One region of the Streptomyces sp. CG4 genome, then DNA from elsewhere that is predicted to be linked to it. Evidence: riboswitches for the same ligand, from Rfam matches in the RefSeq annotation. Region 1 holds a riboswitch; each other region holds the start of a gene.

Region 1 (3,570 bases):
GAGGAGATCGTCCTCGCCTCCGAAGCCGAGGGCGCGGACATCGCCCTGGACCGTCTGGCGAAGCTGGTGGCCGAAGGCCTCGAGGAACTGCCCGAGACGGTCTGAGTAAGCGCACCTGAATGCCGGAGCCGCGGTGCCCTTTTCGGGCGGCGCGGCTCCGGTGTTTCCGGGCTCATTGCGTGCACACCGGAATTAGGGCAACGGAAATACACCGCGCCGAATAACCCCGCCTCTTTGTATACGGCGCGCGTGTTAATGCCGGAGGCCCGACATGTTTACGGCGTGTTGCGAAGTCCTCACACGTTCTGTACCCCCGGGAAATCGCAGCCTGTGCGCGCCGGTCGCACGCTCGGCGTGCAGCGCCATGACCGCCCGCGCACGCTCGCCGTCGCCGCGCGCCACCGCGTCGACGATGGCGCCGTGCTCCGCCCAGGACTCCGCCGGGCTCGGCGACGCCTCCACGGTGTACATCCAGGCGATCTTGTGGCGCAGCTGGGTGAGCATCGCGGTCAGCGAAGGGCTGCAGGAGGCCTGGGCGAGCGTCTCGTGAAACCAGCCGCCGAGTGAGCGCAGATCCTCGCTGTGCCCCCGCCTGGCCCGCTCCTGGCCCAGCCTGACCAGGCCGCGCAGCACCTTCAGATGGGCCTCCGTGCGCCGCTGTGCGGCCCGGGCGGCCCCGAGCGGCTCCAGGAGCATGCGCATCTCCAGCAGGTCGGCGGCCTCCTGCTCGGTCGGCTCGGCCACGCACGCGCCCGCGTGCCGGCGGGTCACCACGAAGCCCTCGGCCTCCAGGGTGCGCAGGGCCTCGCGGACGGGAACGCGCGAGACGCCGTAGCGGCGGGCCAGGACTTCCTCGGTGAGGCGGCCGCCGCGCACGTGGACACCGGCGACGATGTCGTCCCGGATCGCCGTGCACACCGAGTGCGCCGGAATACGCATGACCGACCTCCGCCTTAATCCCCGTGAAACGTCGACGATGGACGCGTGTTCCGTGACTCTATTCCAATGCGTCGGAATTTCCGACGGCGGGTCGGATTCCATGGATATTTTTTGGTCAGCGGGCACGGCCCACACCGCGCAAAACGGCGAAAGCCCCGGCTCGGTGAGCCGGGGCCGCGGAAACCGGGCGCGCCGGGCCCTGGGGGCCGCACACGCGGAGGGGCCGGCGGAGGGGTCAGACGTTCACGCCGTGCTCGCGGAGGTAGGCGACGGGGTCGACGTCCGAGCCGTAGTCGGGGGTCGTACGGGCCTCGAAGTGGAGGTGCGGGCCGGTGACGTTGCCGGTCGCGCCGGACAGGGCGATCTGCTGACCCGGGGTCACCTGCTGGCCGGCCGAGACGCCGATGGACGACAGATGGCCGTACTGGGTGTACATGCCGTCGGCCATCCGGATCACGATCTGGTTGCCGTACGCCCCGCCCCAGCCGGTGGAGACCACCGTGCCGGAGCCGACCGCGTGGACCGGCGTGCCGGTCGCCGCGTGGAAGTCGATACCGGTGTGCGAGCCGGAGGACCACAGGGAGCTGCTGACCTTGTAGCCCGTGGAGACGTACGAGTCGGCTATCGGGGCGACGAAGGCGTTCAGCCGCTCGCGCTCGGCCTCGCGGGCGGCGCGAGCCTTGGCCGCGCGCTCCTGCTGGGCCTTCTCCGCCGCCGCCTCGGCCGCGGCCGCCTCGGCCGCCTTCCGCTCGGCGGCCCGCTTCTGGGCGGCGGCCTGCGCGTCGATCTGCGCGGCGATGTCGTCGCCGACGGTGATCACCGGGGTGAGGCCGGTCTGCTCGGCGGAGTTCTCGGCGGCGAACGCCGGGGCGGCCGCGAGGGAGCCGATGACACCGGTGGTGGTGAGGGCCGCGATACCGGCCGCCTGAGCGGTGGTGCGCTTGACCCGGCCGGGCTTGCGATGCTTCCCGGTGGCGCACATGAACGCCATGAAGTGGCTGGTCCTTTCCTTCCCTCTCGCCTACCGGGTTAGCTGACGGGTTCGGAGCAGGAAGGTCTCCTACGGGCCCCTCGCTGCCGCGCGGGCGCCCGATTCACCCCAGGGACGGTGGGTCCCCGGCTCCCCTGGCTCGCGCCGTACGGGGACTCGGCGATGGCTGTCCGGTGCCGCGGGTGCGGCGCACTGCCTGACGAACAGCCCGGTCGACGCTACGGAAACGCGCCTTCCAAACCCAAACCGAACCAGGTTTTTGTAGCGCATCCCACAGGGCAGACAGGCAACCTCCGCCGCAAATCGGGCATCTGGAGAAGGGAGTGGAACAACAGGGGCCCTGACGACCCGTAGGTCGTCAGGGCCCCACGCGTGCGTGCCGCTACTCGGCCGGCACGACGGTCACTTCACCGATGCCGAGCGCCTCCACCGGCGCCTTGATCTCGGAGGCGTCACCGACGAGGACGGTGACCAGCCGGTCCACCGGGAAGGCGTTCACGACGGCCGCCGTGGCCTCCACCGTGCCCGTCGCCGCCAGTTGCTGATACAGCGTCGCCTGGAAGTCGTCGGGCAGGTGCTGTTCGACCTGGTCGGCCAGCGTGCTCGCGACGGCCGCCGCGGTCTCGTACTTCAGCGGCGCCACCCCGACGAGGTTCTGCACGGCCACGTCCCGCTCCGCGTCGGTCAGACCGTCCGCGGCGAGGGTGCGCAGCACCTTCCACAGGTCGTCCAGCGCGGGGCCGGTGTTGGGGGTGTCCACGGAGCCGCTGATGGCCAGCATCGAGGCGCCCGAGCCGTCCGGGGCAGAGCGCAGGACCTGCCCGAACGCGCGCACACCGTAGGTGTAGCCCTTCTCCTCGCGCAGGACGCGGTCCAGACGGGAGGTGAGGGTGCCGCCGAGGCAGTAGGTGCCCAGCACCTGGGCGGGCCACACCCGGTCGTGCCGGTCGCGGCCGACGCGGCCGATGAGCAGCTGCGTCTGGACGGCGCCGGGGCGGTCCACGATGACCACGCGCCCGGTGTCGTCGGCGGTCACCGGCGGCACGGGCCGCGGCTCGCCCGGGGTGCCGCTCCAGGCGCCCAGGGTGTCGCCGAGCAGGGCGTCCAGGTCGATACCGGTGAGGTCGCCGACCACGACCGCGGTGGCCGTGGCGGGGCGCACATACCGGTCGTAGAAGGCGCGTACGGCGGTGGCGTCGATCTTCTCGACCGTCTCCTCGGTGCCCTGGCGCGGGCGCGACATGCGCGAGGCCGCCGGGAACAGCTCCTTGGAGAGCTCCTTGGCGGCGCGGCGGGAGGGGTTGGCCAGCTCGTGCGGGATCTCGTCCAGGCGGTTGCGGACCAGCCGCTCGACCTCGCTCTCGGCGAACGCGGGCGCGCGCAGGGCATCGGCGAGCAGGCCGAGGCCCTTGGCCAGGCGGGAGGCCGGGACCTCCAGGCTGAGCCGGACGCCCGGGTGGTCGGCGTGCGCGTCCAGCGTGGCGCCCGCGCGCTCCAGCTCGGCGGCGAACTCCTCGGCGGAGTGCTTGTCGGTGCCCTCGGAGAAGGCCCGCGCCATGATCGTGCCGACGCCGTCCAGGCCGGCCGGCTCGGCGTCCAGGGGCGCGTCCAGCAGCACCTCGACGGCGACGACCTGCTGG
Region 2 (3,570 bases), 3.2 Mb from region 1:
ACTTGGCGACGCGCTCGGAGCGGGCCGGGGCGCCGGTCTTGATCTGGCCGCAGTTGGTGGCGACGGCCAGGTCGGCGATGGTGACGTCCTCGGTCTCGCCGGAGCGGTGGGACATCATGCACTTGTAGCCGTTGCGCTGGGCCAGCTCGACGGCGTCCAGGGTCTCGGTCAGCGAGCCGATCTGGTTGACCTTGACCAGCAGGGCGTTGGCGGTGCCCTCCTCGATGCCGCGGGCCAGGCGCTCCGGGTTGGTGACGAACAGGTCGTCGCCGACGAGCTGGACCTTGTCGCCGAGCTTGTCGGTGATGACCTTCCAGCCGGCCCAGTCGTCCTCGAACAGCGGGTCCTCGATGGAGACCAGCGGGTACGCGGCGACGAGCTCCTCGTAGTACTCGGTCATCTCGGCGGCCGAGCGGGACTTGCCCTCGAACTCGTACTTGCCGTCCTTGTAGAACTCGGACGCGGCGACGTCGAGCGCGAGCGCGATCTGCTCGCCGGGTACGTATCCGGCCTGCTTGATGGCCTCGATGATGAGGTCGAGGGCGGCGCGGTTGGACTCCAGGTTCGGGGCGAAGCCGCCCTCGTCGCCGAGGCCGGTGGACAGGCCCTTGTTCTTCAGGACCTTCTTCAGCGTGTGGTAGACCTCGGCGCCCCAGCGCAGGGCCTCGGAGAAGGACTCCGCGCCGATCGGGGCGATCATGAACTCCTGGATGTCCACGTTGGAGTCCGCGTGCGAGCCGCCGTTCAGGATGTTCATCATCGGCACCGGCAGCAGGTGCGCGTTCGGGCCGCCCAGGTAGCGGAAGAGCGGGAGGTCCGAGGCTTCGGAGGCGGCGTGGGCGACGGCGAGGGAGACGCCGAGGATGGCGTTGGCGCCGAGCGAGCCCTTGTTGTCGGTGGCGTCCAGGTCGAACATGGCCTGGTCGATCAGGCGCTGCTCGGTGGCGTCGTAGCCGACCAGCTCCGGGCCGATCTGCTCGATGACGGCGAGGACGGCCTTCTCGACGCCCTTGCCCTGGTAACGGTTGGAGTCACCGTCGCGCAGCTCGATGGCCTCGAAGGCACCGGTCGAGGCGCCGGACGGGACGGCGGCACGACCCGTGCTGCCGTCGTCGAGGCCGACCTCGACCTCGACCGTGGGGTTGCCTCGGGAGTCCAGGATTTCCCGGGCTACGACGACGTCGATGGACGGCACGAGCATCTCCTTCTTGGATGTGACGCTGGAAGTGCGAGGTGGTGTGCCTTACGGCTGTGCCTTGCGACTAGAGCCTAACCGTCTCCGGGGGATCGGCCACCGACCGACCGACCCGTGGATGGTGAGGGACATGCAGACGGTACCCATTGTTCACCGACGGAACAAATGGGGGCTCCGGTGATGCCGGGCTGAAGAGTGGGGAAACGGGGCGAGACACAAAAGACCCCGCCCCGGCGCGTACGGGGGAACACGCGCCGGGGCGGGGGGCCCGTGGGGACGGGGGGACCCTCACGGGAGCCTCAGTGTGGGGGGGTGGGGATGTGAGGGCGCTGCGGATCCGGCCGGAGCCGGATGTGTCACTTCAGGTGCAGCTGCTGGCCCGGGTAGATGAGGTTGGCGTCCTCGACGATGTCCTTGTTCAGCTGGAACAGCTTCTGCCAGCCGCCGGCCACGTGGTGCTTCTCGGCGATGGAGCTGAGGGTGTCACCCGTGACGACCTTGTACTCGCCGTCGCCCTTCTTGACCTTCTTGCCGGTCGGGGTGGTGACGGTCTTGCTCTTCGCCGGGGCCGTGCGCTCGGTGGAGCGGGTGGCGGCCTGCTGGTCGGTGGAGCGGGTGGTGGTGCCGGTGCCCTGGCTCGACGAGGTGGTGCTCGGGGCGGAGCCGTTGTAGGCGGCGCTCGACAGGCCCGTGCCGCAGACCGGCCAGGCGCCCTTGCCCTGCGCACCGAGGACCTTCTCGGCGACGGCGATCTGCTGCGCCTTGGTGGCCTGGTTGGCGGTCGAGGCGTAGGCGGTGCCGCCGTACGCGGCCCAGGTGGAGGCGGAGAACTGCAGGCCACCGTAGAAGCCGTTGCCGGTGTTGATGGACCAGTTGCCGCCGGACTCGCACTGGGCGACGGTGTCCCACTCGGAGGCGGTGGCGGCAGAAGCGTTGCCGGCCGCCATCAGCGGCGCGGCGACGGCGGCACCGGTGACACCGGCGAGCGCGACGACGCGGACAGCCTTGGACGGACGACGGTGCTTGCCCTTGCCGGAGAACAGCATGGAGATCCCCTCACCGACGCCTGCGAGGTGAGCTGTCGGGTTCGGGCCGGTTGAGTTGCCCGGCCGCACGCCCGCTGTCGCGGGCCTGCGGCTTCACCCCAAGCCGGTTCCGGCATCAACTGCCGGTTCCGGCGCCTACCTTGGGTCCCCCGCTCCTGCCTACGGCGCATGACGCGACGACTGTTCCCGGGCAACCGCTGGCAGGACTCGGCGTTGCGGATGCCGGGGCTCGTGGTGACGAGCGGTCCTGACCGTAGACAGGTGATCGGCGGAATTTCAAAGACGATCAGGGCTTCTGAGACTCATCCCACACTTTCGCCAAACCGGACATTAAGCGCGAAGTGGGGCGCCAACTGCCGTTATTCGGCGTCCTTTTCGCCCCCGACTTTCAGGGTCTGACCGGCGGTGATGTGGTTCGGGTCGGCCCCGATGACGTTCTTGTTGCCGTCATAGAGCGCGTGCCATCCGCCGTCGACGCCAAGGGAGTCGGCGATCGAGGCGAGGGAGTCGCCCTCGCGGACGGTGTACGTGTCCCGTTCGCGCCCGGCGTGACGGCCGGACTGTGCGTCGTTCTGACCGTTTGCCGCGCTTTCGTCCGCACTCCCGCCACGGTGACGTCCACCGCTGCTGAGCGCGCCGGTGTCAATCAGGCTCCAAGAGCCGTCGGACTGCCGGGAATTGTCCGACTCGTCCGCGCCGGGCGTCGCCGTGGGCGAGCCCTCGCTCCCTTGCCGGCTCCCGTCGCCGTTCGAGTCGGACTTGTGAGCCTTGTCATCCTTGTCGGACTTGGGGGTGCTCGCACCTGTGGAGCCGTCGGTCGCCTCCGGGGTCCCGGTGGCGTCCTTGCCCGGGGTCGAGCCGGGGGCCGGCGTGGCGCTCGCGCCGGACGAGGAGGAGCCGGAGGCATCCGAACCGGGGGAATCCGAACCGGATCCGGAGCCCGAGCCCGAGCCTGCGCCCGACTCGGAGCCGGTGCCGGACGTGGAGCCGGTGCCGGAGCCGGAACTGGAACCGGAACTCGACCCGGGCGAGGACGAGTCCGCCAGACCGGACGGGCCGGAGCCGCCGGCGGAGCCGGACCCGTCACTCGCGCCACCCGACCCACCGGAGCCGCTGACGCCGGGGTCCACGTCGACCGAACCGGAGTGGGAGGTCAGACCGGCGGTCAGCGCACACATGGCCCATGGCGTGGTGCCCTGGTCGGCGAGGATCTTCTCGGCGACGGCGATCTGCTGGGAGCGGCTGGCCTGGTCGGCGCTGTCGGCGTACTGCGTGCCGCCGTACTTGTCCCAGTCGTCCTGCGAGATCTGCAGTCCGCCGTAGTACCCG
Region 3 (3,570 bases), 2.6 Mb from region 1:
GCTCGACTGGCGCGCCGTGCTGTCCCACCTGCACGACGTGCGCGGCGTACGGCGGCTGATGGTCGAGGGCGGCGGCACGGTCCACACCCAGCTGCTGCGGCAGGGCCTCGCCGACGAGCTGCAGCTGGTCCTCGCCCCGCTGTTCGTCGGCGACCCGGCCGCGCCCCGCCTGTTCGGCCCGGGCGGCTACCAGTCCGGCCGGCTGCGGCTGACCGAGACCCGCCGGATCGAGGACGTGGTCCTCATGCGCTACGAGCCCACGGCCCCCGGCACCGGGCCGCTCCCCACCGCCGCCGACCGCCACTGGCTGCGCACCGCCTGCGAACTCGCCGCGCTGTGCCCGCCCTCGCCCACGGCGTTCAGCGTGGGTGCGGTGGTGGTCGCCGCCGACGGTACGGAGCTGGCCCGTGGCCACTCGCGCGAGGGGGCCGACCCCGTGGTCCACGCCGAGGAGGCGGCGCTGGCCAAGCTCGACCCGGCGGACCCGCGGCTGGCCACCGCCACCGTCTACAGCAGCCTGGAGCCGTGCGCCCGGCGCGCCTCCCGCCCCGCGCCGTGCTCCGAGCTGATCCTCCGGGCGGGGGTACGGCGGGTGGTCACGGCGTGGCAGGAGCCGGACACGTTCGTGGACGCGGCCGACGGGACCGGGGTGCTGGTGAAGGGGGGCGCCGAGGTGGTCGTACTGCCGGAGTGCGAGGAGCAGGCCAAGGCGCCGAACAGGCATCTGGTGGAGTGACGCGCCCGGAGGATGCTCAGGGCCGGTGAAAACACCCAGGGCCCGGAAACCATTGGTTTCCGGGCCCTGGGCCTTCAGTAGCGGGGACAGGATTTGAACCTGCGACCTCTGGGTTATGAGCCCAGCGAGCTACCGAGCTGCTCCACCCCGCGTCGTTGTGACTCCAGTGTACGCCATGCGCAGGACAGCTTGCACACCGGTTAACCGCGGCATGTCCTCCTCGCCCCGGCCGCCCCGCGGTCGGGCCCTGATCGTCTTCACCCACGGTGACCGGACGACCGCCCTCCGCATAACATCTGAGACACCATCAAAAACCCGGATACTCCTGAACGGCGACCAACTCGCCCGATTTGCAGCGGTCGTGACCGGTAAGTCCCCACTGGAAAGCGTTAATGATCAAGCCGAACGGCTTGGAAAGTGACTCTGAGGTCTATTAACGTTCGATAACGCAGCGCGGTCGTCCCAGCCGTCACAAGAGGCGGCTCCGTGCGCACGCGCCGAATCCCGTAAGGGAACCGGGGAACCACCACCTTGGGGTGAATCACGCGCATACTGACGTGAACTCGTCGAGTCCACGCCCGGTATACGCGCGTAGGAGACCTTCCTGCTCCGAACCCGTCAGCTAACCCGGTAGGCGGAGGAAGGAAAGGAGCACGCCCGAGTGGCGTCCAACCGGCCCGCCCCAGAAGCCCCGTTCGAGCCCGCGCAAGCCGAGCCGGATACCTTCGGCTACGGCGCCTACCGTGCGGAGGAGGGCCCCTGGGAGGAGTGGAACCCCACCGAGGAATCCCTCAACCCCGTCCGCGGCCGGCACCGCGTCGCCAAGCAGCGCGGCGGATTCGCGCGCAGCTCCACCGTCCTCGGCGTCGGTGTGATGGCCGCCGTCGGCGCGGGCGGCATGGCCAGCGCCAACACCGGCAAGCCGCCGGTCTCCATATCCCTGCCCGACTCGGTGACCCACTTCTTCGGCGAGGACTCCGCCCACCAGCACCAGGCCACCGCCACCGGGCTCAGCAAGGTCGGCGTGACCACCGACAGCGGTGACAGCGGCGATGCCGGCGAGGCCCTGCGCAACCGGATCATGGCCCAGGCCGAGCATCAGCAGAGCAAGGCCGACAGCAAGGCCACCGCCGCCGCCGAGAAGCAGACCGCCGACGCGGCGGCCAAGGCGGAGAAGGAGGCCGCGGCCAAGGCTGCCGCCGCCAAGCAGAAGGCGGAGGCCGACGCCGAGCAGGCGGCCGAGGCCAAGCGGCTGGCGGAGCTGGCCAAGCAGTACCAGCTGCCCGTCGTCTCGTACACGATCACCGGCACCTTCGGTCAGCCCGGCGCGATGTGGTCCTCCGGCTACCACACCGGTCTCGACTTCGCCGCCCCCACCGGCACCCTCATCAAGGCCGTCCACAGCGGCACGATCACCGAGGCCGGCTGGGCCGGCGCCTACGGCTACCGCACCATCCTGACCCTGGACGACGGCACCGAGCTGTGGTTCTGCCACCAGTCCTCGATCAACGTCTCGGTCGGCCAGAAGGTCTCCACCGGCGATGTCATCGGCCGCATCGGCGCCACCGGCAACGTCACCGGCCCGCACCTCCACCTGGAGGTCCACCCGAACGGCCAGGCGTCCGCCATCGACCCGGCGCCGTGGCTGCGCGACAAGGGCCTCAACCCCTGACCATGGCATGCGTGTGAACGCGACGCCGGCGGCGGAATGAGATCATCCACCGTCGGCGTTGATGTGGAACATGACGTCTTTGCGCACACTCGGCTCTTCCGACCTCGAGGTCTTCCCGCTCTGCCTCGGCGGCAACGTCTTCGGCTGGACCGCCGACGAGGAGACCTCCTTCGCCGTCCTCGACGCCTACGCGGCGGCGGGCGGCAACTTCGTCGACACCGCCGACTCCTACACCGCCTGGATCGAGGGCAACAAGGGCGGCGAGTCGGAGACGATCATCGGCAAGTGGGTCAAGGCGCGCGGCAACCGGGACCGCGTCGTCATCGCCACCAAGGTCAGCCAGCACCCCGAGTACCAGGGCCTGTCCGCCGCCAACATCAAGGCCGCCGCCGACGCCTCCCTGCGCCGTCTGGACACCGACTACATCGACCTCTACTACACCCACTTCGACCAGCCCGAGGTGCCGGTCGAGGAGATCATCGGCGCCCTCGACGAGCTGGTGAAGGCCGGCAAGGTCCGGCACATCGCCGCCTCCAACATCAGCCCCGAGCGCCTCAAGGCCTCCCTCGACTTCTCCGACCGCGAGGGCCTGGCCCGCTATGTCGCCCTCCAGCCGCACTACAACCTGGTCTCCCGCGACACCTACGAGGGCCCGCTGCAGGACCTGGCCGCCAAGGAGGGCCTGTCCGCGGTGCCCTACTTCTCGCTCGCCGCGGGCTTCCTGACCGGCAAGTACCGCCCCGGCGCGACGGTCGACAGCGCCCGCGCGAACCGGGCCCAGCAGTACGCGGACTCCGAGCGCGGCCACAAGGTCCTCGCGGCCCTGGACGAGATCGCCGCCGCGCACGACGCCCCCGTCGCCACGGTCGCCCTCGCCTGGCTGGCCGCCCAGCCGACCATCACCGCCCCGATCGCCTCGGCCCGCACCGTCGACCAGCTCCCGGCTCTGCTGGCGGCGGCGGACCTGAAGCTGACGGACGAGGAGGCGGCGAGCCTGACGGAGGCGTCGGCGTAAGGCACCCGTAGGTCACCTTTCCGCCGCGACGGCGTGTTCCGGCGGTGCCGGACTATCGGCGACCCGGAGGGCTACGACCGGTACGGGTTGTACACGGAGTAGGGCGCCGCCGGATATCCGTACCCCGGCCACGCCGTCGCCACTGGT
Region 4 (3,570 bases), 1.5 Mb from region 1:
GAACGCTGCTGCGCGGCGACGACACCGTCTCCGAGCGGTCGCTGGCCGCGCTGGCACGGGTGGCGCGGGCCGGTGCCCGGCACCTGGTGGTGACGGGCCGCCCCGCCCCACGGGTACGGCCCCTCCTCGCGCACCTCGGCTGCACGGGGCTCGCGGTGTGCGGGCAGGGCGCGCAGGTCTACGACGCCGGATCAGGGCGCCTGTTGTGGTCGGTGCGGCTGGACCGGGAGCTGGCCGAGACCGCGCTCGGCAAGATCGAGGCGGAGGTGGGGCAGGTCTACGCGGCCGTCGACCAGGACGGCGTCGACGGGCTCACGCTCATCGAGCCGGGCTATCGGATGCCGCACCCGACCCTGCCCGCGGTGCGGGTCGGCCGGCGCGACGACCTGTGGTGCGAGCCCATCAGCAAGGTGCTGCTGCGCCATGCCGCGCTGCCCGACGACGAGTTGGCGGCCATCGCGCGCGCGGTGGTGGGCTCGCTCGCGACGGTCACCATGTCGGGGCCGGGGACCGTGGAGCTCCAGCCGTCCGGGGTGACCAAGGCCACCGGCCTCGCGCTCGCCGCCGAGCGGCTCGGCATCGCCGCACAGGAGGCTCTGGCGTTCGGCGACATGCCCAACGACATCCCGATGCTCGACTGGGCCGGACACGGAGTCGCCATGGCCAACGCACATCCCGAACTCAAGGCGGTGGCCGATGAGATCACCCTGTCGAACGAGGCCGACGGTATCGCGGTCGTCCTCGAAGGACTGTTCCCGACCGACTGACCGGCACCTCAGTACCCGGCCGAGTGGCCGGCACCTCAGTACCCGACCCGGTGACCGGCGCACCAGTACGCGACCGAGTGACCGGCACGTCGGTACGGAACCGGTCGACGGCCACATCGGCGCGCGGCCGTCCGCGGTGGGTCCGGTGGATGCCCGGCGGCCGCCCGGCACGTCCCCGTCCGTCAGGTGCGGGGACGTGCCGGACGGCCGGTGTCGTTCCGGTCCGCCTAAGGGGCGGCGGCTGTCAGTACGCGCTGTAGACGTTGTCGATCGACCCGTAGCGCGCGGCGGCGTAGTTGCAGGCCGCGGTGATGTTGGCGACCGGGTCGTAGAGGTCGAAGGCCGTACCGGCCACGTGGTAGGCGTTGAAGGTCGGCTGGATGACCTGGAGCAGGCCCTTGGACGGGGTGCCCGCGGCGGCGTTGGAGTCCCAGAGGTTGATGGCCATCGGGTTGCCGGAGGACTCCCGCATGATGTTGCGGTAAATGCCGTTGTAGCTGCCCGGGATGCCCTTCTGAGCCATGATCGCGAGCGACTCGCGGATCCAGCCGTTGAGGTTGTTCGGGTACCCGGCGGGGGTGGTGGACACCTTCGTGCTGGTCTTGCCGGTGGCCGCGGAGGCGCTGGTGGCGCCGATGAGCGGCAGGGCGAGAACGGCGGCACCTGTGCTGATGACGGCGAGGGTGCGGACGAGACGGTTGTTGCGGGTACGGCGGTGCTGAGCGGAAGCAGGCATGGGGAAGTCCTCTCCGACGCCTGCGAGGTGAGCTGTCGGGTTCGGGCGGGGAGGTGCCCGGCCGCGCCTCCGGAGAGGCACGGCTTCACCCCTAGCCGTTCCGGTGCGACGTGTGCCGTCCGGTCCGGCGACTTACCTGGGTCCCCCGCTCCTGCCCTATGAATGAGTTCGTAGATGGGGTTACGCAGGCGGTGGCAGGATTCGGCGTCCGCCTGGTGGCCGGGAACGTATGCGAGAGCACATGTCGGGAACAAGTACCGGATTCACACAACGCACCATTTGACCTTGATCTGCGCCGTATGGGGTGCTTGATCCTTTGCGGTTGCCAATGGCCAACTCGCCGACACGGCAAGGGGGGAAGGGGTGGTCGGGCGGATGCGGGGATCGATGGGCGCACGTGACCCAACTCACGAAATGGCAAATCAAGTCAAATCGGACATGGGGGATTTGGGCGGTTCGGTTGGGCGGTGGAACCCGTGGTGCGGTGCCCGTCGTTGTCGTAGTGGTCGCGTCCACCCGGAGGGGGCGCGAGGAGGGGTGTGCGGAGGGCCGTACGGAAGGTCGCGCGGAGGGAGGTGTGCGCGTTACTCCGCTCGCCGTCCGGTTCGCGACAAAGCGGGCAGATTCCTGTTAAGTCGATAAATGTCCGCTCTTACCACTTGATCAAAAACATACCGGTCATGATCCGATACCGCCTGGGCTGGACCGGTGGGCGCTATCGGTGATCGAAAGAGGACCGGATACGCTGACTTGAGTGATGGCAGCGACCTATCGACAAACCGTGTAATCGCCAGCAGACACCTGCAGACAGGAGACCCCTCGTGACCGTCGTCGGGCCGTTCGGGCTGAGCGTGCGGGACCAGGCTCTGGAAGCCGATGTCCAGGTCGGATTGGCGGCTGTCGAGGAAGGCTTGCTCGAGGCCACCAAGAGCGAGGTCCCGTTCATCACGGAGGCCGCGCAGCACCTCGTGCGAGCCGGTGGGAAGCGGTTCCGGCCGCTGCTCGTGATGCTCGCGGCCCAGTTCGGCGACCCCTATGCGCCGGGCGTCGTACCGTCGGCCGTGGTCGTGGAGCTGACCCACCTCGCCACGCTGTACCACGACGACGTCATGGACGAGGCGGCCGTGCGGCGCGGTGTGGACAGTGCCAACACCCGCTGGGGCAACTCCGTCGCGGTCCTCACCGGCGACTTCCTCTTCGCGCGTGCCTCCCAGATCCTCGCCGACCTCGGCCCCGAGGCGGTCCGGGTACAGGCCCTGGCGTTCGAGCGGCTGGTCACGGGCCAGATCCTGGAGACCGCAGGCCCCTCGGACGGCCGCGACCCGGTCGAGCACTATCTGGACGTGCTCGGCGGCAAGACGGGGTCGCTGGTGGCGGTCTCGTGCCGGTTCGGCGCGATGATGTCGGGCGCCGACGAGACGGTCGTCGATGTGCTCACCCAGTACGGTGAGCGGCTCGGGGTCGCCTTCCAGCTCGCCGACGACGTCCTGGACATCGCCTCCGACTCGCACGAGTCCGGCAAGACCCCCGGCACCGACCTGCGCGAGGGCATCCCGACGCTGCCCGTGCTGCGGCTGCGCGAGCGGGCGGCCCGGCTGGGGCTGCCCGAGGACCTCGCGCTGTGCGAGCTGCTCGACTCCGACCTCAGCGACGACGCCCGGCACGCCGAGGCGCTGACCGCGCTGCGCGCGCACCCCGCGCTGGAGCAGGCCCGCCGGGACACCGTCCGCTACGCGGAGGAGGCTCGCGCCGCGCTGGCGCCGCTCAGGGAGTGCGACGCCAAGGCGGCACTGATGGAGCTGTGCGACGCGGTGGTCCACCGCGCCGGCTGACGTCCGGCCGAGCGCCTCGGCCGGCGCCTTTCCGACCCGGGCCGGCTGCCCGGTCCCCGGCCGGCCGTCTCGGCTGACGTCCGGCCGACCCGCGCCGGCTGCCCGGTCGGCGCCACGTCGGCTGCTGCCCGGGACGATCGCCGAAGGCCGCCGTGGTCACGCTGCGCGGCGCAGCCAGTCGTACGGCCCTGCGCCCCGCCCCTTTGCGTCCCCTTACGGCTCCGCCCGTTCCGGT

The links. A riboswitch is a leader RNA that binds a small molecule or an ion and turns the genes downstream of it on or off. The one in region 1 is predicted to bind cyclic di-AMP.
Positions count from the first base shown of each region.
Region 2: it holds a riboswitch for cyclic di-AMP, as region 1 does, so the genes downstream of both, AB5L52_RS26365 (transglycosylase family protein) here and AB5L52_RS11780 (M23 family metallopeptidase) in region 1, are expected to answer to the same signal.
Region 3: it holds a riboswitch for cyclic di-AMP, as region 1 does, so the genes downstream of both, AB5L52_RS23310 (M23 family metallopeptidase) here and AB5L52_RS11780 (M23 family metallopeptidase) in region 1, are expected to answer to the same signal.
Region 4: it holds a riboswitch for cyclic di-AMP, as region 1 does, so the genes downstream of both, AB5L52_RS18435 (transglycosylase SLT domain-containing protein) here and AB5L52_RS11780 (M23 family metallopeptidase) in region 1, are expected to answer to the same signal.

Region 1 is NZ_CP163525.1:2,590,318-2,593,887, forward strand. It holds gene AB5L52_RS11770 (HPr family phosphocarrier protein) at 1-105, shown strand, start outside; gene AB5L52_RS11775 (GntR family transcriptional regulator) at 253-939, opposite strand; gene AB5L52_RS11780 (M23 family metallopeptidase) at 1,175-1,930, opposite strand; cyclic di-AMP (ydaO/yuaA leader) riboswitch at 1,943-2,102, opposite strand; gene AB5L52_RS11785 (M16 family metallopeptidase) at 2,313-3,570, opposite strand, start outside.
Region 2 is NZ_CP163525.1:5,773,824-5,777,393, reverse strand. It holds gene eno (phosphopyruvate hydratase) at 1-1,201, opposite strand, end outside; gene AB5L52_RS26365 (transglycosylase family protein) at 1,552-2,241, opposite strand; cyclic di-AMP (ydaO/yuaA leader) riboswitch at 2,244-2,418, opposite strand; gene AB5L52_RS26360 (transglycosylase family protein) at 2,601-3,570, opposite strand, start outside.
Region 3 is NZ_CP163525.1:5,141,507-5,145,076, forward strand. It holds gene AB5L52_RS23300 (dihydrofolate reductase family protein) at 1-736, shown strand, start outside; tRNA gene AB5L52_RS23305 (tRNA-Met) at 815-888, opposite strand; cyclic di-AMP (ydaO/yuaA leader) riboswitch at 1,222-1,390, shown strand; gene AB5L52_RS23310 (M23 family metallopeptidase) at 1,398-2,408, shown strand; gene AB5L52_RS23315 (aldo/keto reductase) at 2,479-3,423, shown strand; gene AB5L52_RS23320 (PrsW family intramembrane metalloprotease) at 3,495-3,570, opposite strand, start outside.
Region 4 is NZ_CP163525.1:4,059,431-4,063,000, reverse strand. It holds gene AB5L52_RS18440 (HAD family hydrolase) at 1-767, shown strand, start outside; gene AB5L52_RS18435 (transglycosylase SLT domain-containing protein) at 1,012-1,503, opposite strand; cyclic di-AMP (ydaO/yuaA leader) riboswitch at 1,508-1,720, opposite strand; gene AB5L52_RS18430 (polyprenyl synthetase family protein) at 2,325-3,335, shown strand.